3 regions of the Parageobacillus sp. KH3-4 genome follow, and region 3 is predicted to be linked to each of the others. Evidence: predicted binding sites of a transcription regulator. Region 3 holds the regulator's gene; each other region holds the start of a gene.

Region 1 (4,728 bases), 1.5 Mb from region 3:
GAAAAGCTTTGTCAAGCCCGCCTGAAGCAAATCGAACGGAATACATGAAAACATCAAGCATATATAGAAATATGGTAAATATTTAAGCATAATATTAAAAATATTTCTAAGATCTTTTTCACAAAACCCAACGTGACTTTTTTTATTACTATATTATATATATAATTTGAATTAAAGGAGGGGAATACATATGCATAATGTATTGGAGGTTGCTAAGTACTTTATAGCCAAAAGTATTCCTGGCACACCTAAAGCTGTAACTCACCTTAAATTACAAAAGCTTGTTTATTACGCTCAAGGATTTTATCTTGCCGTGCATAATAAACCTTTATTTGGTGAAAGAATTGAAGCATGGGTTCATGGACCAGTTTGTCCTTCATTGTATCGTCTGTTTAATCATTATAATTACAATGAGATAGATGATATGAAAATTGATATTAAAAATCTAAATTTGGATAAAGATGCTATTGAAATTTTAGATTTTGTTTGGGATAATCTCGGACATTTAAGCGGAAAAGAGTTGGAAGAGCTTACACATCAAGAAGCTCCTTGGTTAGATGCTCGAGAAGGATTAGATCCGTACGAGATATCTAATAACATTATCCCTCTAGAACATATTCATGCTTATTTTGTTAATGAATATTTATCAGGAAATTCAAAAAGTGACAATACCTAATTGTCACTTTTTATTAAATGAAGGATGGTGGAAAGATTTTGTGGAGTTCTCTTTTCATTGGGGTAATTTCAGGAATAATAATCACTATTATATTCGATGATGATATTAATTGGAAAAATTTCACTGAATATATATTAAAAGCAATAGACCAAAAATATCCAAATGTTCATAATCGCATTGTTAACACCTTAAAGTTTCTAACTATTTCCTATAATATAATTACGAAGAATATACGTTACTATTTAGGAGCTTTTATAATAATAACACCATTTTTATTTTCTTTTATTCTTTTTTATTTTGTCAAAAACAATGTTACCAATGTGAACTTTTTTGGTTTAAACAACTTAAAAAACTATAGATTATTTTTGGATCTTTTGGGATTTAAAGTCCAGAATGATTTTATTTTAACTTTTTTCTTTAGTTTTATTATCAAAACGTTAACATTAATCTTACCATTAAGCATTACTTTTTATATTTTTACTTATAGAGAGCAAAAAGTTTTATCGCATTCATCTATTAAACAAAGTTCACCCACTTCTTTATTAATAATATTTATTATCTTAAGTTCCTTTACATTAGTCTATACCGGCCACTGTAGTTCTTTATTAAAAATTCACCTGAAAACATTAAAGGATTTTAATAACATTGGCTTAGACTTTACCGAAAAACATTTGGGTGCCATAAACTTATTGTTCTATCTTTTTTCCCTTTCTCTAATAACTGGTGTTATTACAATTATCTCTCTATGGAGAAGATTAAACCTCAAAACAACATTGAAAAAGAATATAAAAGATATAAAAAAAGACATCTTTTACTTGAGTTTTGTTAAAGACAATTTTGCTAAAAATAATAATATATTTATATTAAATAATATATTAATTTCTCAGAGAAAGAAATTATATAGCAACTTACACTATAAAGTTGAAAGTGTTTACCAATTATTGATTCAATCTATAGATAATAATATGAATGAGTTATATGAAAATAACTACAAAGATTGGGAAGACGTATTAAGCTATATTCACTCACATAACAGAATATATTATTTATGCCCGGAAGAAAGATACTTGTATTTTTTGAGAACACACCCTCGAGATTATTTAGATCTATACAAGGCAATATTAAAAAATCATACATACCTGATTACTAAACTTTATGAGAAAAATCATATTGAGTACGGAAATAAAGCAATAAAAAAATTGTTTAGTATGGGACCGACAACATTCAAAGTTTATAAAAAGCTTCCTGATAAGAAGATAGATCAAATCAAATCATCTTATAATGAACTCTTATCCACATATTTCTCAATCTTATTAGAATTATCAATTTCATTATATCAAAATAAAATTGTTGGTATTAACCCGATATTAAACAATATAAATCAAATGCTAAAACAAGATAAAATGGTTAAGGCTATTGATATTATCACTATTTATCGATCTCTGATAGTTCGAGCTATTGAAGAAAATGATTTAAAATTTTTAACTATATTAATAAATTCTTTACTAATGATTGTGTTAAACACTAAACCTACTTATTATATAGAATCATATGACAATCATACCCCCTCTTCTACAAATGAACTATTTGGCAAAAATCTGAATTTAACTAACACAAATAGAAGAATAGAAGAAATCAATAATAGGAATTCTAAGCAGGACACAAAAACTGATCTAAATCTAAAAATAAGTGTTTTTACCTTTTTTGAAGCCATACTAAAAAGCATAGAGCTTGGGCATTATCAGTGTACAGGATTTATATTAAAGAGTCTGGTCAGTAATATAGAAGACGATATAATTAACGATGAATTTTTACATTTTGTTAGGCACAAAGGGCTAATAAACCCTTATATCGTTGAAAATCGTCTTTATAAAGAATTCCAAATTGAATTTAATATCAGTACATTATCCGTCGACTATTGTCTTGCAAAAATGACTATACTTCTTTATGGACAGCAAAAGTACTACAAAAACATTCTAAACAAAGATTTACCAATAAGTTTCTATTCGATCAAAGCAGTTGATATAAAATCAGGTATTAGTAAGTCCCAAAATATTGAATATTTATTTAAAAAATTAGAAAAAGCAAATGATAAATATGGGTTACTATATTTATCCGATGACGAATTTATGAAAAAAATAAAAAAAGCTATACAATTAGAATTACAACAAAATTCTTATAATAAACGTAATGCGTTTTCTAAATAAATTAAAAAGCACTGCCTTGCAGTGCTTTTTAATTTATTTAAAGAAAAACATCAAATAGGTTAGGGGCAAAGCAAAATAAATATATCCTCCATCACCTAATATCAGTGATTTTTCTTGTTAAATAGAACATATGTTTGTATAATAAACTTGAGGTGAGGAACTATGACTTACGTCTATAAGCCGTTCGAACTAGAAGCCTTTGTATCGAAAATGTATCAACAAATGGGAATTTTTTATCCAGAACAAATCAATGAGGACTATATTGCAGCAAAACTTGGAATTGAACTTGTGTACAGTCGGTATCGTTCATACGCCGATGAAGATGAAGGTTTTAAGATAATCAACATACACAAGTATCTTGATCCATTCCAGAAACGCGAAATATTTTTCCATGAGTTAGGCCATTTGTTGCGTCACGGTGGCGATCAAACAGAAATGACACAAATGTTTCGTGATTGGCAAGAAAGAGACGCCAAACGCTTTACCCAATATGCTGCCATCCCATATCATATGCTGCGATTCATCGATTTTACTTTGCCACGGCAACATATATTGCTTGAGATGAGGGAAACGTTTAGGGTGCCAGAGAGTCTTTGTCAATCCCGCCTGGAGCAAATCGAACGGAATACGCGGAAAAGTTATGCATACATAGAATAAATGAGGTGAGAGCATGGACCGCGTCGCTATATATTTGCGGAAATCACGGGCCGATCTCGAAGCTGAGGCAAGAGGTGAAGGAGAAACGCTCGCGAAGCATAAAAAAATGCTTTTAAAAGTGGCGAAAGAAAAGAATTTGAACATCGTAAAAATTTTCGAGGAAGTCGTTTCTGGTGACAGTATTTTGCATCGGCCGCAAATGCTGCAGCTGCTACAGGAAGTCGGCGCTGGAAAATATGATGCTGTGCTTTGCGTTGACATTGATCGTCTTGGCCGCGGCGACAAGCAAGAACAAGGACTCATTGAAAAAACGTTTAAAGAATCAAATACAAAGATTATCACCTTGCGCAAAACGTATGATTTAAACGACGAATTCGATGAAGAATACATGGAATTTGAAACGTTTATGGCCCGGAAAGAATATAAAATCATCAAACGGCGTTTGCAACGTTCTCGCATTCAAAGCGTGGAGGAAGGCAACTACATTGGCACATATCCACCGTTTGGATACACCATCAAAGATTTAGGTAAAAATGGCCGCACCCTTGAACCTCATCCAGAACAAGCTCCGATTGTCAAAATGATTTTTGAATGGTATACGCATGATAATCCGGCCATCCGCATGGGTACCGCCGCCATAGCCAATAAATTAAATGAACTTGGCTATCGGACCGCAACCGGAAAGCTATGGTATAGCAGCGCTGTTTTGAATATTATAAAAAATGCCGTTTACGCTGGACGAATTCAATGGAAAAAGCGACAACAAAAGCCATCAGCCGTTCCAGGCAAAAGAAGAGATACCCGGACCAGAAACAAGGACGAATGGATCGACGTTCCAGGAAAGCATGAACCAATTATAAGCGAAGAATTATATCAAAAGGCACAAGATATTTTAAAAAGCCGCTACCACGTTCCGTACCAACTCGTAAATGGGATAACAAACCCTCTTGCCGGGATCGTTAAATGCGGCAAATGCGGCGCATCAATGGTGTATAGGCCGTACACAAATCAAAAACCGCATTTAAAATGCTATAACAACCCTCGCTGCGATAATAAAGCCTCTAACTTCGAATTAGTGGAAAAAAGACTTATTGACTCGTTACGGCTGTGGTTAGAGGCATATAAAGCAAACTGGGAAAGCTATCGCCCGGAAGAGGATGAGACAAATACAATAGAATTGAAACAAGC
Region 2 (9,613 bases), 570 kb from region 3:
GGAAAAAAGGCGCAATTTTTGCTGCAGCATTTCCTCTTCCGCGTTATCCGCCACTTTATTTAAAAATGATATCATCGCTTCGTAAAACGTTCCTTTTTTCTCGTGAATGCGGATCAGCGCTAGCTCGTTTTCGTTTAAGCCGACAATCGGAGAACGCAAAACCGACGCAAGCGGTATATCTTGATATGGATTGTCGATCACGTTTAATAGCGACAACATGACAGATATTTCTGTCGCCTGAAAATAGCCGGAAGATAGATCCGCATGCACCGGAATGCCTTGCGCGCGGAACTCTTCCATAATTTGCGGAGCAGCCGTCATGGAACGGAGAAGAATAACGATGTCCCGATACATGGCGCGGCGCATCCGCTTCGCTTTGCGATCGTAGACATGCAGCGGCTCGGAGATGATCTCCTTTATTTTTTTTGCGATCATGCGCGCTTCGAGCTGGGCTGCCGCCAGTTCGTTTGCATCCAATTCCCCGCTTTCTTCCTTTCCTTCGCCATTCCGGTCAATCACGATCAGCTCTGGAGCGGCTGGCACATTGTCCGGATAGTCAACAGCGCCATATTTTAGTTCCGCCGCTTCGTCATATTCGATCTCCCCGACTGTTTCGCCCATAATTTGCTTGAAAATAAAGTTTGTGCCGTGCAAAACTTCCGCGCGGCTGCGAAAGTTACTGGACAAATCGATTTTCATTCCCGAGCGCTCACCGTCTGCCGTAAACCGTTTGTATTTGCTTAAAAATAGCAGCGGCTCCGCCAAGCGGAAGCGGTAAATGGATTGCTTTACGTCACCTACCATAAACAAATTTCCGCCTTTTGCCACAAGCTGCAATATCGCTTCTTGCACCATGTTTGTATCTTGATACTCGTCCACAAGCACTTCAACAAATTGGGCGCGGTAATCCAAAGCAGCATCAGACGGAAGCCATTGTCCATCAGCCGAATCCGGATGACGCAAAATTTGCAAACAATAATGTTCCAAGTCGGAAAAATCGACGATTCCTTTTTCACGTTTGCGCGCCTGATACATTTCCGTGAATCGTTTTACTAACCGAACAATCGTTTCAACGATCGGCTTCATTTCCCGCATATGGCGAAGCCACGTAACCGGGCGAAGCGAAAACACATTGTCGCGCAACGATTCTAACTTCTTTTTCGCCTGATCGCGTAATGAATTGGCTTCTTCAAGCAGTTGCGGGTCATATTCATCACCGCGGCACGATTTTAAACGCGATAAAGACAATGACCGAAACGCTTCATACAGCTCATTCCATGAGCGGTCCAACAACGTTTCTAAATGGGCAATCTGTTGCAAATCATCGCGATAATTTTCGGCGCGCGGCAACGGGCCTCGAGGCAAATTCGCCAGTTGCACCGCCTTTGAAATGAGGCGCTTCGCCGCAGCCAATTCCATCTTTACATACCTTTTCAGCCAAGAAATATATGGAATTTCCTCCAATGGAGTATTTTCATCTACATCATACATTGCAACAAGACGATCAAGCCATTTGTATGGTTCAGGATGCGACCGGGAAAACTCATGGATGGCTAAAATCATTTCTTGCAGCTCGGCGTCGCTCCGGTCTCCTGTATAGCGGTCCACTACGTCAAAAAACGGTTCATTATTTATTTTTCCATATTCTTCTTCCAACAGCTCTTCCATCACTTCTTCTTTCAGCAATTCCGCTTCCGTGTCATCAGCGACGCGAAAGACGGGATCGATATCGATTAAATAATAATATTTGCGAATGACGTCTAAGCAAAATGAGTGAATCGTGGAAATCGAAGCACGGTTCAATAGGCTAAGCTGTCTCCGCAAATGAAGCGAGTTTGGCTGTTTGTCCAGCTCACGTTCGATCGCTTCCGCAATTCTCGTTTTCATTTCTGACGCAGAAGCGTTTGTGAACGTCACGACAAGAAGCCTGTCGACATCAACCGGGTCTTCTTTCGCCGTAATTTTTTGGATGATCCGTTCGACAAGCACCGCCGTTTTTCCTGATCCCGCCGCCGCCGCTACTAAAATGTCGCAACCGTCCGCCACAATAGCCTGCCATTGTTCATCCGTCCACTGACTCTCCTTCGGCTTTGGACAAAAAACGTTACTCATTGAAGTCCTTCCCTTCCGATAATTTTCGCACGATTTCCTGATTTTCTTGCGGAATTAACAGGCGATAGCGATGATTCGGAAACGATTCGTCAAACTGGCAAACCGGCTTAAACGAACAAAATTCGCAAGGCGTCTGTTCATTCAGCTTGTATGGCGCAACATCGACAATTCCATCGGCAATTTGCATGCCGATCATTTGAAACAGATGCCGGATATGCTGGCGAAGGTGCCAAAAATCTTCTTCGCTGATGACGGAAGATTTGGCGTGAATTGCTCCTTTTTTTGTAATTTGCGCCGGAACGATCAGCGACCATTTGCCTTCCTCCATTTGCGTATCCATCAAACGGATTGCTTCCGCATCCCCAAGCAAAAGCCCGCGCATTTTAAATTGTTCCAGCAGCTTCCGTTCCACTTCTTTTTCATCATGAAGAAGCTGATCGCTTTTAATAACCGGATTGTGCACATGGAAATAAAGAATTCCGGCCGGAAAAGCTTCCTTGCCGACTAGCTGTTCCGCGTAAGTGAGCACAATGTCCAAGTAAGTGAGCATTTGTAGCGCAAGACCGTAGTACACTTCCGTTAAATTTAGCGTTTTAGCGCTCGATTTATAGTCAATGACGCGCAACAGCACTCCCCTTGAACTTTCCGCTTTATCAACGCGATCGATGCGGCCGACAAGCTCCATTACCGTTCCGTCCGGAAGGCGGAACGTAAGCGGCGGAAGCGCGCCGTTTGGCCCAAACTCCAGTTCAAGGCCAATCGGCACAAAGCTGCTTGCTTTGGCGTGCTCGCTTAATACGTTCGTTGTTCGCGCAACAATGTTTCGCAACTTCCGTTTCATATAGTGGTATCGATTGGAGCTGAGCAACACTTGCTGCTGGATGAGCGGCGCGATTTGTTCCACCGCTTCTGTTGACAATTGCTCGCATTGTTGTTTGGACAAATTGCGCCAATCTATTTTCGCTTCGCGGAGGCGGTCGGAAATGATTTTTAGCGCGTAATGAAACAGTTGCCCGATGTCAGGAGCATCAAGACGAAAAACTTCCCGCTCCTTTAACCGCAATCCGTGGGAAGCAAAGTGGGAAAACGGGCATTTTTGAAACTGCTCCATGCGCGATACGCTCGCCTGAATTTTTTTTCCGTATAGCCGCTTGCTAATTTCTTTTTTCAGCGGCGTTGCCTCATTCGCATAAAACAGCCCGGCAAGCGCTTTGCGCGCCTGCTCTCTCCATTGCGGATCGCTTGCGTAAAAGTTATATACATCCCACCAAAGCGGCGCAATCGAATAATGCCGTTTCCATGCTTGCAGCTGCGCCACAAGATACGTCAGCGTCGCCCGCGGAGCGGTGACAAACGCTCGTTGTTCCGCAAGCTCCGCATCAAGCGGATCGTTTCCGCAGACACGCTTTTGCAAATTCGGAAATAAATCGGCAAGATGCTTAATAATGATCGAAGGAGAGAGCGCTTTTCCTTCTTCGTTTGCCAGCGGATATGTCACATATAGGCGCTCGCTTGGGCTCGTTAACGCTAAATAAATGAAAAACGGTTCATAAAATAACTGTTCTCTTCCTCCCGGCGCGACTCTCGTTCCAAATTGCTGCAAAAGTTCACGTTCCGTTTCTGCGAGCAATCCGTCTTCTTTCGCTTTCGCCGGAATAACCCCTTCATTTACGCCAATAATAAACACGCATTTGACATCAATAAGCCGCGAACGGTCTAATTGGGCAACAATCACTTGGTCGATCGCAGGCGGAACGAGCGAAAACTCAAGACGGTCAAGCCCCGTTTCGATGATTTTCGCAAACTCCGCTAGCGGAATCGGCTCATTTCCCAACAATTCCACATATTGATTGAATAAATCAATCACTGCATTCCATACTTGCTCATGCTGCCGCGCTTCCATCAGCCTTCCTTGTTCTTCCGCTTCTTTGCTCATTTTCTCTAGTTTTCTAGGAATTTGCAATTCTTCTAAGAACAGATAAATCGCTTCACAAAGGCTCCTGCCGTCTTTTGCCCTGCGCATGCGGCGCTCTAGCTTTGAAAGCGGCGCTGCAATCATATCGCGCCATTGATTCAGCTTTTCTTCGTATTGTTTTTCCTCATCTGTTTGCGGAATGGATAGTCCTTCTAATGCCTGGTAGCGGCGATATGTCCACCGCTCGCCATTCGTCCATTTTTCCCCTTTAATCCCATATGCGAGAACATAGTTTTCCAGCTGGTCCATCGCTTCGCGCAGCGCGTCGGTATCTTCTTCCGCCGGAAATAGTAAATCGGTTTTAATGGCGCGAAACACCGATTCGTAACGCCAGCGCGATGTAATAATTTCCATGCTGGCCCGCAGCAACTCAATAAGCGGATGATGGTGCATCGGCTCTTTCTCATCCATGAAATAAGGAATATGAAAATCAGAAAAAACCGTTTTCACTAAATCGCGATAATCTTCCGTATTGCGGACGATCAAAGCGATATCGCGGTAACGGTATCCTTCGTCGCGAACAAGGCGGACGATTTCGCGGGCAATCGCTTCGACTTCCGCGCGGCGGTTTGCCGCTTCATATACAATGATGGAATTCATTTTTTCCGAGAAGGCGACGGCGGGACGAGCATGGTAATGCGCTTCAAGATGGGCAAGCGCCTTTTCTTGATGGCGCATATTTTTTTGGAGAATGACTGCGTCTTCAATCGCGACGCCGTTTAACAACGCCATTTGGCGAATATCATGATACGTTTTCGCGGTTAAATAAAATAAATGCAACTCATTTGGTAACCGATCGTCGTAAGGGGCATCCACCGTTAATGAAACAGTGACCCGCTTACAATGAATAAGCAGCTGTTCAAGCACCATATACTCCTGCGGCGTAAATTGGTGAAACCCGTCAATATAGATTTCTGCATTCCGCAAATAGTGGGAGTGTGGGATTTTTTCGGAAAGCAATCGCAAATAGTCTTCGGAATCTATGTAATGATTGAATAAACTTCTCTCTAGCTCCTCATAAACGATAGATATATCATTTAGCTTATCGGCTAACACTTTTTCAGCCGGCTTTTTCCCTTGCTCTGTCAGCGTTTTTACATGTTCGCGGAGATGCTGCGGAGCAACGCAGTAACGTTTGCATTCTGTAATTGTATCGTGAAGCTGTTGGATAAAGCCCGCTTTATCGACAGCGCGGCCAAATAATTTCAATTGTTGCTTCCGATGTTCGACAATTTTCCGAATCATCATCTGCATTCCGATATCATTGATATGGTATCGGCTCATTCCTCCCGTTTCTTGCAAAACTCGCCACGCTAACCGCGTAAAGCTAAACACTTGCGCCCGTATCATTCCGTCTAATCCTGGTGTATGTATTAACGCATATTCCGATTGAAACGTCATTTGTTCCGGAACAAGATAAACAATCGGGTTCCCTTTCGGATCTTCTTTTAGTTTATCGCGAATTTCGTTAAGACACGTCGTTGTTTTTCCGCTTCCGGATCGTCCTAAAAGAAATCGGAGCGACATCGGTATCACCTTCATTTTCCACTATTTTCTTCATTATAGCACATATGTTCGTATTTTGGAAGAAAAAACCCCGCTTAAACTCCATTTCGCGAGTGCATAAAGAAAACTATACCGTTTTTGAAGAAAAAAAGTATTCACGAGCTATGCCGCACGATGAATACTTTTTCATTTTAAAAGCGGACGGAAAATTGTTGAACAGGCCAATAGCGCAAATCGACCTTTCCTACTACTTGGCTTATTTTTACAAAGCCAAAATGCCGGCTGTCCCAGCTGCGTAACCGGTTATCGCCAAGGACAAAGATACATCCCTTCGGCACTCTTTTTTTCCCTGTAAGTTCTTCCAGCGTAAAATCCCCCGTCAGCTTTCCGCCGCTCCACTTATGTTTATATGGCTGCAAATACGGTTCAGCAATTTTCTTCCCGTTAATATACAGCATATCATTTTTGTATTCAATTTGCTCGCCAGGCAGCCCAATCACGCGTTTCACATAATCTTCTTTTTTATTTGCGTGAAAGACGATAACATCAAACCGATGAATGTTTCCGATCTGATAACTTAGTTTATTGACAATTAGCAAATTTCCTTCCTGTAATGTTGGCATCATTGATTTTCCCTCGACCATATAGTTGGTGAAGCAAAGAAACCGCAATATCAAAATAAGCGTGAGTATACTTCCAAAAAGAAATGACTTGCACCGCCGTCTCTTTTCGTCCATCTTCCAATCGCCACCTGTCATTATAAATCTTCGTGATCGCGCTGTTTTTCCGTTAATGAAAACTTTGCTTCCACTCTTTTTCCAGCGTACCATAACAATGCGATAACAACCGCTATCATGACTGTACGCAACGGCTGTTTCACCAGTGCAGCGATATCGTATCCAATAAAGCTAATCGTAAAAATCATCACCACCTTGCCGCATAATACCGCCAAAATAAACTGTTGCTGACTCATTCGCGACAACCCGGCGACGACATTGACTATTGCCGATGGAGTAAACGGAAAACAATATAATAAAAACACCGGACCAAACCCATGACGCTCAATCCAATGCATAAACTGTCTCACTTTTCGATGGCGACTTACAAAATGAAAAAAGCGCTTTTGCCCGATTTTTCGCGTAATCGAAAAAACGAGAATAGAACCAAGGCACGCGCCGATCCACGAAATAAGAAATCCTTGCCATAAACCAAATGCTGCTGCATTCGCCATCACAAATACAAACATTGGTAAAATCGGAAGAAAAGATTCCAATAATGTCGCCGCAATGCCTGGAACCACTCCAAACGAACGATATTGCTCAAGCATTGATAGCACGTTTTCAAGAGTGAACCATTGTTTGATTGTTTCGATGTCCATGTATACTCCCCATTCACCGTTCACATCATAATTATATATTTATTTTACACATTTGTACGAAGAATTTGAACTACTCTTTACATATACTAACTATCGAAATAATGGAAAAACAGCAAAAAATGAGGCCGCTTCTCCCCCACTTGCCTGCGCTGGAAAAATGCACAGGGCGGGAGAGAGATTTTTCGGCTTTTAAAAAATTATCGCTGTTGCCATCCTTCAGAACGGTTCATGCGAAATGCATATTGCAATTTACGTTCTCTTGCCTCCATCCGCTCTGACAATTTCGTCCGCAACTGTGCCGTGCGGTAAAGCTGATTCACAAAAGAGTGATAGGAAACATCAAGCAAAACGCTTTTTTCGTTGGTGAAATAGACGATCGTTTGATCATTTTTTGTGGGTTCATATTTGTATACGTGAAGGTGAGAAAGCCAAACACAGCGGGAATCATTTGGGGAAATCGTTGGAAAAACGTAAATTTCGTTGAGTGGTTCAATCGCGATCGGAGCTTTATGCGTAACGCCAATGACAGCTCTTGTCCCGTCTTTTCTGCCTCGAAAACTAGCGCCGTAATAGTTGCAGCTGCGCTTCACAATATCAAGCGGCCTCATTTTGACAACATACTCGCCATCTTCTTCCACGACCTTAGCATACGAATTGCCGTGCAAGTGGTGCGGTAAAATCGCCATGGTGTATCGGCTAATAATAAATTGGTCCAAGATGATGAACTCATTTACTTTCATTCCATTTTCTCTCCTCTCTTCATACATTATACCTACTTCTATCATACCATTAATAGTTATATTTTTCTATATTTTCAAAAAATATAAGTGTTTTTGTGATGAAAATCGCTTAGGAATTATCAAATATTTGCCGAATTTCTTCTTCCGCCAAATATTCGTTTGCTTGTTCTAGCGCTGTATGCTCTCCGACAGAATCCCCCGCATACGTTTCCTCATTCAAAAAAGCTTGATGGAAATGAAAATCCGTACTCATCCGAAATTCAGGTTGTAACGTCGGTCCAAACGGCATTTCTTTTTTTTCGTTTTCCTTTTTCATCATTAATCGCCTCCTGTGATTATGATGCGCCAACGTTCATTCATTTATGCAACCACAGTCTTTCGCTATATTGTCATGTCCAAAAAGTGTTTTTTTCACGATGTTAGTCTAAAAATTAGACACGGAGAACAGGTAGACTATAACAAACTTAATTACTGTCCGAGGTGTCCAATCATGAAAAAGAGAACATTGGATAAGGAATACAAGAGGCTGTTGAATGATGCTTGGAGAGGGACAAGTCCATCGCCCAAGCGGCAAAGGAGTTAGGGGGGCTTACAACGCGCTTCGCGTTGGGGCAAAGAAAGCAAGGGAACGAGTTTTATCAGTTCCGGAAACATCAAGCCACAAAAGCAAGAAATCATCGAATTACGCCGCCTTATAACCAAAAATTGGAATAAGAATTAGCAATCCTAAAAAAGGCGTTAGGCATCTTCACCAGAAACCAGAAGTAATTCACGCATTTATTTTTCCACACCGAAATGCATTTCGTGTGGTGATGATGTGCCAAGTAACTAGATGTTTCCAAAAATCGGTATTAAGACTGGCTTAAACGGCAAAAAGTAAACAAAAAGAACAACGAACTCAACAGATTCGAAATAAGTATCTAAAGTCCCGCAAAATTTACGAAAGCCCGAAAATGATGCAAGCACTACGCAAACAAGGGATTCGAGCGTCTCATTGCATCATGAGCGAAGAAAGCTTGAAGATCCATTACCGTCAATGCAAAACCACTACGAACAGTAACCATCCTTACAACGTCTATGACAATGTAGTATTGAAACAAATCAAGCAACGGTTCCGAATGAAGTATAGGTGGCGGATACGATATACATTCCTGCCAACGAGGGCTGGTTATATTAGCGAGCATCGTGGATTTATCGTAAACTAGAATGGGTATATCAATGCACGAATGACGAAAGAGTTAGTGATTCAAGCGTTGCAACGGGCTCTCAACAGCGAAAAAACAACGGGATGAGTGATCAACGATTCGGATCATGGAAGCCAATATGCTTCCGCAGCTTTTACAGGAACATCATTTTCCAGTGAGCATGTCAAAACGTAGGAATTGTTACGACAACGCTTGTATAGAGTCGTTTCATGGCTTAATCAAAAAAGAGTGTATCGTCCAAATCGATTCCATGCGCCGAAGGAAACGAAACACCTTGGCTATGTATCGCCATGCGAATTGAGGCTGCTTCTACGCTAATCAGAGAAAAGTAGCTGTTTAACATGTCCGTTTTCTTGACACATCACCAATTCCCTTTTACCCCAAAACAATGAATGGAAAATTTCTTCTTCAAAAAAATCCGGCTCTCCTTAGCGAGCCGCCGAGCTATTGTTTTTATTTCACTCTTGTCACCGCATCAATCCATGTACGCGCCATCAGCATATTACCAATAGAATTCATGTGAACACCGTCAGTTGTCAGTCGATATGGCGAACGCGCTTGCAAATAGGCAAGAAACGACTGATGGGTAGGCACTAAAATGCCCTGAAACCGCTGCGCCATTTTTTGCACAATTTCCACGTACGGTTTCAACTTTATGTTGCCTTCTGAACGAATATCCTCGCCGATAATGGTCGGC
Region 3 (9,613 bases):
TATGCGACGCGGCCATCGTTTACAATTGAAGAAATAAGCGAAATGATTTCGTTTGTCAAAGCGGTCAAACCGGACGTTGTTGTATTCGTCGACAATTGCTATGGCGAATTTGTCGAAGAAAAAGAGCCGTGCCACGTCGGTGCGGATTTGATGGCAGGATCGCTGATTAAAAATCCCGGCGGGGGGCTTGCGAAAACAGGAGGATATATCGTTGGAAAAAAACAATATGTGCAGGCATGCTCGTATCGCATGACATCCCCGGGTATCGGCGCCGAAGCGGGCCCGACTCTATACAGCTTGCATGAAATGTATCAAGGGTTTTTTCTAGCTCCCCATATCGTCGGCCAGGCGTTGAAAGGAGCGGTTTTTACGGCGGCGATGCTTGAACGGATCGGTTTAAACACGCAGCCGTCTTGGGATGCGAAGCGGACGGATTTAGTTCAATCAGTGCAATTTGACGATCCGGAGCAAATGATCGCATTTTGCCAAGCGATTCAATTTTCCTCTCCGGTAAATGCGCATTTTACCCCATACCCAAGCTATATGCCCGGCTATGAAGACGACGTCATTATGGCGGCGGGAACGTTTATTCAAGGAGCGAGCATTGAATTAACTGCGGACGGTCCGATCCGCCCCCCATATGTTGCTTACGTGCAAGGAGGATTAACGTATTCGCACGTAAAAATCGCAATTTGTACAGCGATTGATCAATTGCTCGAAAAACAATTAATTTCTTTGTAATAAAATCTAACATTATATTGACATATATTTTAACATGATATAAAATAAATCATCATAAGCGAGGAGGAATTGGCATGAATAGTAATATTCGTCGTTCCATGCCATTGTTTCCGATTGGGATAGTGATGCAATTAACAGAATTGTCGGCCCGCCAAATCCGTTATTATGAGGAGCATGGCCTTGTTTCTCCTGCGCGCACAGAAGGAAATCGCCGCTTGTTTTCGCTAAACGACATCGATCGCCTTCTGGAAATCAAAGATTTAATCGATCAAGGAGTAAACTTGGCCGGCATTAAGCAAATTTTTGCGGCGCGGCAATCGGATAAGAATGAAAAGCAAGGGGAAAAGGCCGAAAAAGTCGTGAAACAAAGCTTATCCGATGAGGAATTGCGCGAAATTTTGCGAACGGAGCTAATGCAGGCGGGGCGTTTCCATCGTGCATCACTTCGCCAAGGAGATCTCGCTCGCTTCTTTCACTAAAATAAATTTCTTTAATGAAAATTAAAATTGGGAGCCGGGGAGGAGTTAATAAATGGCAAAGTACACGAGAGAAGACATTATGCGCATCGTCAAGGAAGAAAACGTCAAGTATATCCGTCTGCAATTTACTGATATTCTTGGCACCATTAAAAACGTGGAAATCCCAATCAGCCAGCTGGAAAAAGCGTTAAACAACAAAATTATGTTTGACGGTTCGTCGATTGAAGGATTTGTCCGTATTGAAGAGTCGGACATGTACTTATATCCTGACTTAGATACGTTCGTTATTTTCCCATGGACGGCGGAAAAAGGAAAAGTAGCGCGCTTTATTTGCGACATTTATAATGCTGATGGCACTCCGTTTGAAGGATGCCCTCGCTATAACTTGAAGCGGATGCTAAAAGAGATGGAAGCGCTCGGATTTACCGCTTTCAATCTAGGCGCGGAACCGGAATTCTTCCTGTTTAAACTCGATGAAAATGGGCGCCCTACTCTTGAATTAAACGACCAAGGCGGTTATTTTGACTTGGCGCCTACTGATTTAGGAGAAAACTGCCGCCGCGATATCGTGCTTGAACTTGAGGAAATGGGATTTGAAATTGAAGCTTCGCACCATGAAGTAGCGCCTGGCCAGCACGAAATCGACTTTAAATACGCGGATGCGGTCAAAGCGTGCGACGACATTCAAACGTTTAAGCTTGTTGTCAAAACGATCGCGCGCAAACATGGCCTTCACGCAACATTTATGCCAAAACCGCTCTTTGGCATTAATGGGTCTGGCATGCACTGTAACTTATCATTATTCAGAAATAATGAAAACGCGTTTTTCGATCCGAACGCCGACTTGCAATTAAGCGACACGGCGCGCCAATTCATCGCCGGTGTGCTGAAACATGCGCCGAACTTTACGGCAGTGACAAACCCAACGGTGAACTCATACAAACGTCTTGTGCCTGGCTATGAAGCGCCATGCTATGTTGCATGGTCTGCTCGCAATCGCAGCCCGCTGATCCGTATCCCGGCTTCACGCGGAATGAGCACGCGCATTGAAGTGCGCAGCGTCGATCCATCGGCGAATCCGTATTTGGCAATGGCGGTATTGCTAGCAGCTGGACTAGACGGCATTAAAAACAAATTAACTCCTCCGGCTCCGGTGGATCGCAATATTTATGTGATGACAAAAGAAGAACGATTGGAAGAAGGAATCGTAGACTTACCAGCGACGTTGGCAGAAGCGCTCGAAAACTTGAAATCGGACGAGGTCATCGTTCAAGCGCTCGGAAAGCACTTGTTCGAACACTTTGTTGAAGCGAAAGAAATCGAATGGGATATGTTCCGAACAGCCGTTCATCAATGGGAGCGCGACCAATATATGGAACTCTATTAAAAGGCAAAAGGCTATCTCGTTTTATGCGAGATAGCCTTTATTGTTTGCTAATGTTTAATGAATGACGCGGTAGACGCCGATGACTTTGCCGAGAATCGTACAATCGCGGACGATAATCGGCTCTAAATTAGAATTTTCCGGCTGTAGGCGAATATGATCTTTCTCTTTAAAAAACCGCTTTACCGTTGCTTCGTTTTCTTCCGTCATCGCGACAACGATGTCTCCATTATCGGCGGATTGCTGTTGTCGCACAATTACGTAGTCCCCGTCTAAGATCCCCGCTTCGATCATGCTGTCCCCCATCACTTCCAGCATAAAAACATGGTCTTCCGATGAAACGAGCCGTTTTGGTAGCGGGAAATAGTCTTCAATGTTTTCGACGGCCGTGATCGGTTGGCCAGCTGTTACTTTGCCAATGATCGGCACTGAAATGACGTCGTTTGTGTCGTTTCGCACTGAGAAATCAGCGTCCAATATTTCAATGGCGCGCGGTTTTGTCGGATCGCGGCGGATATATCCTTTGCTTTCAAGCCGTGCTAAGTGCCCGTGTACGGTGGAGCTGGAGGCGAGCCCGACCGCCTCGCCGATCTCGCGGACAGAAGGAGGGTAGCCTTTTGTTTTTACCTCTTTTTTAATAAAATCCAAAATTTGCTGTTGCCGCTTTGATAATTTCGTCATCCTATACACCTCTTACCACATCATTTGCCTACATTATAGCATGCGGAATTTGAAAAAACAAACATAAGTTCGAAAATTATATTGACACAAACAAATGTTCCTCATTATAATGTGGGTAAACCGAACAAACATTCTTAAGGGGTGGGGCGATATGAAACGTATGTTTGCACATTACATGATTTTTTCAGCGCTTTTGTTTATGGTGATTGGGGCGTTTTTATACGCGAACAAGCCGATTGAAAAAGATAAATATATGGAAATTACGGTTGCGTCGGGAGATACGCTTTGGAAGCTGGCAAAGGAATATGAAGAACAACATCAACTTTCGACAACGGAATTTATCGAGTGGGTCGTCGATGTCAATCATTTGCCGAGCCAGCAAATTGTCGCCGGTGAAAAAATTGTCATTCCTGTGCTAAAATCAAAGGGAGATGAATCGTTAGTCGTCAGCAAATAAAATCGTGGGGATGATATTGCGTGAAAGCAGTTATTTATTGTCGTGTCAGCACAGATAAAGAAGAACAGGAAACATCGCTGGAACGCCAGCGGGAGGAACTGGAACGTCTTGCTGAACAGCATGGCTTTGAGGTGACCAAAGTCATTATGGAACAGGCCAGCGGCTACGAAGTAGACAGAGACGGCGTGTTTGATCTGCTTTCCACATTAAAAGAGCAGCAAATTGATGCGCTTCTCGTTCAAGATGAAACAAGATTAGGGCGCGGGCACGCAAGAATTGCGCTTCTTCACTGCATTCAAAAAGAAGGTGTGAAAATATATACGATCACCCATAACGGTGAAATGCAGCTATCGGAAGCGGATTCGATGGTACTAAACATTCTTAGCATTGTCGAGGAATATCAGCGGAAAATACATAATTTAAAAATCAAGCGTGGAATGCAGCGGGCGATTGAACAAGGATACCGCCCTGAACGAAATTTAAAGCACGTTGGGAGAAACGCGGGCAGAGAGAAAATGGATCTTCCCGTTGAAGAAATCGTTCGCCTGCGCCACAACGGTTTAACGTTTGCAGAAATCGCCGCGACATTGCGCGGATTTGGCTACGACGTTTCGAAAGCAACCGTTCACCGCCGCTACCGGGAATATATAGATTCCAATTAAGGACGTGCTATTTTCTTTGCTTTATTCTATGCGAAGGGGTGCCGGGCAAATCCATTATCCGCAACGTGTTCTTTGTTTCCCGCATTTCGTGGGTGCATGTTTTAACGCAAATGTGCGGAAAGCAAGATAGTTGCGCTTTCCGTTGATGTTGTATAAGATGGGAGAGTAGCAATACAGTGATAAGGTGGAGGAACTATGTTATCCAAACAAAAAATGGCGCGAATTAACGAGCTGGCCAAAAAGGCCAAATCATCTGGTTTAACGAAGGAGGAAACGCTTGAGCAACAGCAGCTTCGCCGCGAGTATATTCAAGCGTTTCGCGAAGCGATGGTCGATATGTTGCATTCGGTCACCGTCATTGATCCAAACGGCAACGACGTGACGCCACAAAAATTGAAAGAAAGCAGAAAACGGCGCCTGCATTAATAATATGCGAGAAAGAAAGCATTTTAAAATAGAAATGCTTTCTTTTTTATTATTTTTGATCAAGAATTTGATCAAGAATATTGTACATCTTCTTTTATTTTCTATATGATAGAATTGACACTATGTTGATGAAAGGATGAAAAGATATGGCGCATACGATCGAAGAACTAGCGATTACGACGATTCGGACATTGTCGATTGATGCCATCGAGAAAGCAAAATCCGGTCATCCGGGAATGCCGATGGGAGCGGCGCCGATGGCGTATACCCTTTGGACGAAATTTATGAATCACAACCCAAGCAATCCGAAATGGTTTAACCGCGACCGCTTCGTGCTATCGGCGGGACATGGATCGATGTTGTTATACAGCTTGCTCCATCTAAGCGGTTACGACGTTTCCATCGAAGATATTAAACAATTTCGTCAATGGGGCAGCAAAACGCCGGGGCATCCGGAGTACGGTCATACACCGGGGGTAGAAGCAACGACTGGTCCGCTCGGCCAAGGTATTGCGATGGCTGTTGGAATGGCAATGGCAGAGCGCCATTTAGCAGCTACATATAATAGAGAAAATTTTGACATTGTCAATCACTACACATATGCGATTTGCGGCGATGGCGATTTAATGGAAGGAGTCGCTTCTGAAGCGGCATCGCTAGCTGGGCATTTAAAGCTCGGCCGCCTTATCGTTCTTTATGACTCGAACGATATTTCGCTTGATGGAGAATTAAATCTTTCCTTCTCAGAAAGCGTTGAACAACGTTTTAAAGCATACGGCTGGCAATATTTGCGCGTCGAAGACGGGAATAATGTTGAGGAAATCGCCAAAGCGATTGAGGAAGCGAAAGCGGACGCGACCCGCCCGACGCTGATTGAAGTGAAAACGACCATTGGCTATGGTTCACCAAATAAAGCGGGAACGTCTAACGTGCACGGCGCTCCGCTTGGATCAGAAGAAGCAAAACTGACGAAAGAAGCGTATAAATGGACGTTTGAAGAAGATTTTTACGTTCCGCAAGAAGTATACGATCATTTCCGTCAAGTCGTAAAAGAAGCGGGCGAGAAAAAAGAAGCGGAATGGAATGAGCTGTTTGCTCAATACGAAAAAGCGTATCCGGATTTGGCGAAACAATTGAAATTGGCAATGAACGGCGAGCTTCCAGAAGGATGGGAAAAAACGCTTCCGGTATATGAAGAAGGAAAAAGCTTGGCGACGCGCGCATCTTCTGGCGAAGTGCTAAACGCGATCGCTAAAGCCGTTCCGCAGTTCATTGGCGGCTCAGCTGACCTTGCAAGTTCCAATAAAACATTAATCAAAGGCGCCGGAAACTTTTTGCCAGAAAGCTATGAAGGGCGCAACATTTGGTTTGGCGTACGTGAATTCGCGATGGGCGCGGCGCTGAACGGAATGGCGCTGCACGGCGGTTTAAAAGTGTTCGGCGGCACGTTCTTTGTATTCTCCGATTATTTGCGCCCTGCCATTCGCCTCGCCGCATTAATGGGTTTACCAGTGACGTATGTTCTTACACATGACAGCATCGCCGTTGGAGAAGACGGTCCAACGCATGAGCCAATCGAGCAATTACCGTCGCTGCGCGCAATGCCGAATTTATCGGTCATTCGCCCGGCTGATGCGAATGAAACCGCGGCGGCATGGCGTTTAGCCGTAGAATCGACCAATCAACCTACTGCCTTAGTATTAACGCGGCAAAATGTCCCAACATTGCCGAATACGGCAGAACGGGCATACGAAGGTGTGAAAAAAGGAGCTTACGTCCTATCTGAAGCAAAAAATGGCGATCCAGAAGCATTATTGCTTGCCTCCGGATCTGAGGTAAGCCTTGCGGTGAAAGCGCAGCAAGCGTTAGCGGAAGAAGGAATTCACGTTTCCGTCATCAGCATGCCGTCATGGGATCGTTTTGAAAAACAACCGGATGAGTATAAGCAGCAAGTGCTTCCAAATACCGTCAAAAAACGTTTAGCGATTGAAATGGCAGCTTCGCTAGGCTGGGAGCGTTATGTCGGCGATGAGGGCGACATTTTGGCAATCGACCGCTTCGGCGCTTCCGCACCAGGGGAAAAAATTATAGAAGAGTACGGCTTTACAGTAGAAAACGTAGTAAAACGAGTAAAAGCATTGCTGAAAAAATAGTGATGAAAAAGCTGTCTCCATATGAAAAGGAGACAGCTTTTTATATTGGCAAATCGACAAAGTTAGTGAAAAAATTTTTCCGTTAATTGACATATTTTTTTCTCTCTTTTTTCTATAATAAAAAATAACAAGGTGGAAACGGGGGATGGAAAATGGTACGGTATTGGATTTATTTGTTAAACGAAGAAGTGGCAGGCCATTATCGCGATCGAACAGAAAAGATTGTCGAATTATTGCGGGAGCACCAATGCGCCAAAGCGCCGTTTAAGAGCATTTATCGAAAACAAGTGGAGTTTATTACGGAACGCCTCTCTTTTTCAAGATTAGAATTGGGGCTTAAAGAACATTTTTCAGGAAACGTCGGGAAAAATTTAGAGCGCAACATGTTTGTACTGCAAAACGAGGTCGGAGATGAAGCGCTATTAATTGTGCAAAAACGCCGCCTTCTTCTCGTTGCCGACAGTCCGTTGGTCACCAATGACATTTGCCAAGCGCTCGCGCTCATTTCTCCTTCCTTTCTGGCGGTAGATGCCCATTTTGGCGACTATGGATGGCTTACTGTTTCTCCTGATGGAAGAAAATTTGCGTAAATAAAAGATTTTTGCAAGGAAATATTGTATAATACCACATTGTTTAGTACACTGTTAAATAGACAACACGAAGGAGGAAATAGTAGTATGGGGACAACGATTCTCGTTGGCATTCTAGCGCTTATTGCGGGAACGGCGCTAGGATTTTTCATTGCTCGCAAGACGATGATGAACTATTTAAAGAAAAACCCGCCTATTAATGAGCAAATGATTCGGATGATGATGATGCAAATGGGGATGACGCCATCCCAGAAAAAAATTAACCAAATGATGAAAATGATGAACAATCATCTAAAATAAACATCGGACAGGCACTCGAACGGAGTGTCTTTTTATTTAAAAAAATAATATTTCAAAATTTTTTTGTTTTTGTTACAATAGTATAACGCATTTTCCGTTATGATGGGAGAGGTTCGATGACAGTATTTCGCGACTTATTTTGGTTTTTCCGTCAAGAGAAAAAAGCGTATATCGCAGGAATTATCGCGCTTGTGATCGTTGCATTTCTCGAGACGATTCCGCCGAAAGTAATCGGAATGGTGATTGACCATATAAAAGAAGGAACGATAACAAAAACCATCCTTATGCGCTGGATGGCCGTTTTGCTCGTCGTTGCCGTCGTCTCATACGTGTTGCGCTATTGGTGGCGCATTTTAATTTTTGGTTCGGCCGTGAAACTATCGCGGCAGCTTCGCAATGAGCTGTACACCCATTTTACGAAAATGTCACCATCTTTTTACCACAGAAAGCGCATTGGCGATTTGATGGCGCATGCGACAAACGACTTGCAAGCGATTCAGCAAACAGCCGGAAGCGGGATATTGACGCTTGTCGATTCATTGACGCTAGGCGGCTTCGTGCTGGCGACGATGGCGTTTACGATAAGCTGGAAATTGACGGTCATTAGTTTATTGCCGATGCCGGTGATGGCGATTGCGACAAGCCGCTATGGCACGCTTTTGCATCAGCGGTTTTTAAAGGCGCAAGAAGCATTTTCTTCCTTAAACGGCAAAGTGCAAGAAAGCATTAGCGGAATTCGCGTGATTAAAGCATTTGGCTATGAACGGGACGACATTGAATCTTTTCGCGCGCAATCGGAAGATGTCGTCGCGAAAAATATGGCAGTTGCGAGAATTGACGCTCTGTTTGACCCGACGATTTCTTTGCTCGTTGGCATTTCGTTTTTTTTAGCTGTTACGTTCGGTGCGAAAATGGTGTTGGCCGGCGAATTAACGATCGGCGAGCTCGTATCGTTTACCACCTATCTCGGCTTGTTAATTTGGCCAATGTTGGCATTCGGCTGGCTGTTTAACATCGTCGAACGCGGGCGGGCATCGTATGACCATGTTCGCCAGCTGCTTGCCGAAAAAGAAGAAATTCCAGAAGCAGAAAACGCAATCGCCACTCCTCCAACTGGAGATATTGTTTATGACATTCAACAGTTTACGTATCCAAACGAAACGGCCGCTGTGTTGCGGAATATTCGCTTTCGCTTGCGAAAAGGCGAGACGCTCGGCATCGTCGGAAAAACAGGAGCGGGAAAGACGACGTTGCTGAAGCTGTTGCTTCGTGAGTTCGACCAATACGAAGGAGAAATTCGTTTTGGCGGTCGTGAGATTAGCGAATACACATTACATGCGCTTCGCTCGTCGATCGGCTATGTTCCGCAAGACCATTTCTTGTTTTCGGCGACAGTGAAAGAAAATATTGCGTTTGCTTGCCCGGAGGCGGATGAAGAAGAAGTGAGAAAAGCAGCGAAATTGGCAAATGTTCATGAGGACATCGAACAGTTTCCCGACGGTTATGAGACGATCGTTGGAGAAAGAGGTGTTTCGCTTTCCGGCGGGCAAAAGCAGCGCATTTCGATCGCCCGCGCTTTGCTGTTAAATCCGGAAGTGCTTATTTTGGATGATTCGTTGTCAGCGGTGGATGCCAAAACGGAAGAGCGGATTTTGACAGCTTTAAAAGAAAATCGTGCTGGAAAAACGACGATTGTTACTACACATCGGCTCAGCGCGGTTCAGCATGCGGATTTAATTC

What was found. The regulator LexA, encoded in region 3, represses DNA repair genes until DNA is damaged. The targets are predictions, from matches to a motif close to CGAACATATGTTCG.
Region 1: the regulator LexA is predicted to act here: its motif matches at 3,007-3,020, upstream of MWM02_RS05045 (ImmA/IrrE family metallo-endopeptidase).
Region 2: the regulator LexA is predicted to act here: its motif matches at 5,652-5,665, upstream of addB (helicase-exonuclease AddAB subunit AddB).

What each region holds. Positions count from the first base shown of each region.
Region 1 is NZ_AP025627.1:999,282-1,004,009, reverse strand. Features, by position in the region: gene MWM02_RS05055 (Panacea domain-containing protein) at 191-676, shown strand; gene MWM02_RS05050 (hypothetical protein) at 715-2,883, shown strand; gene MWM02_RS05045 (ImmA/IrrE family metallo-endopeptidase) at 3,046-3,540, shown strand; gene MWM02_RS05040 (recombinase family protein) at 3,554-4,728, shown strand, end outside.
Region 2 is NZ_AP025627.1:3,057,009-3,066,621, forward strand. Features, by position in the region: gene addA (helicase-exonuclease AddAB subunit AddA) at 1-2,112, opposite strand, end outside; gene addB (helicase-exonuclease AddAB subunit AddB) at 2,105-5,614, opposite strand; gene lepB (signal peptidase I) at 5,785-6,330, opposite strand; gene MWM02_RS15390 (TVP38/TMEM64 family protein) at 6,351-6,971, opposite strand; gene MWM02_RS15395 (competence protein ComK) at 7,169-7,711, opposite strand; gene MWM02_RS15400 (hypothetical protein) at 7,821-8,030, opposite strand; gene MWM02_RS15405 (hypothetical protein) at 8,245-8,409, shown strand; gene MWM02_RS15410 (SGNH/GDSL hydrolase family protein) at 9,370-9,613, opposite strand, start outside.
Region 3 is NZ_AP025627.1:2,483,629-2,493,241, reverse strand. Features, by position in the region: gene MWM02_RS12580 (methionine gamma-lyase family protein) at 1-741, shown strand, start outside; gene MWM02_RS12575 (MerR family transcriptional regulator) at 816-1,220, shown strand; gene glnA (type I glutamate--ammonia ligase) at 1,273-2,607, shown strand; gene lexA (transcriptional repressor LexA) at 2,662-3,285, opposite strand; gene yneA (cell division suppressor protein YneA) at 3,437-3,742, shown strand; gene MWM02_RS12555 (YneB family resolvase-like protein) at 3,763-4,404, shown strand; gene MWM02_RS12550 (DUF896 domain-containing protein) at 4,600-4,830, shown strand; gene tkt (transketolase) at 4,977-6,983, shown strand; gene sirA (sporulation inhibitor of replication protein SirA) at 7,136-7,573, shown strand; gene MWM02_RS12535 (YneF family protein) at 7,661-7,873, shown strand; gene MWM02_RS12530 (ABC transporter transmembrane domain-containing protein) at 7,990-9,613, shown strand, end outside.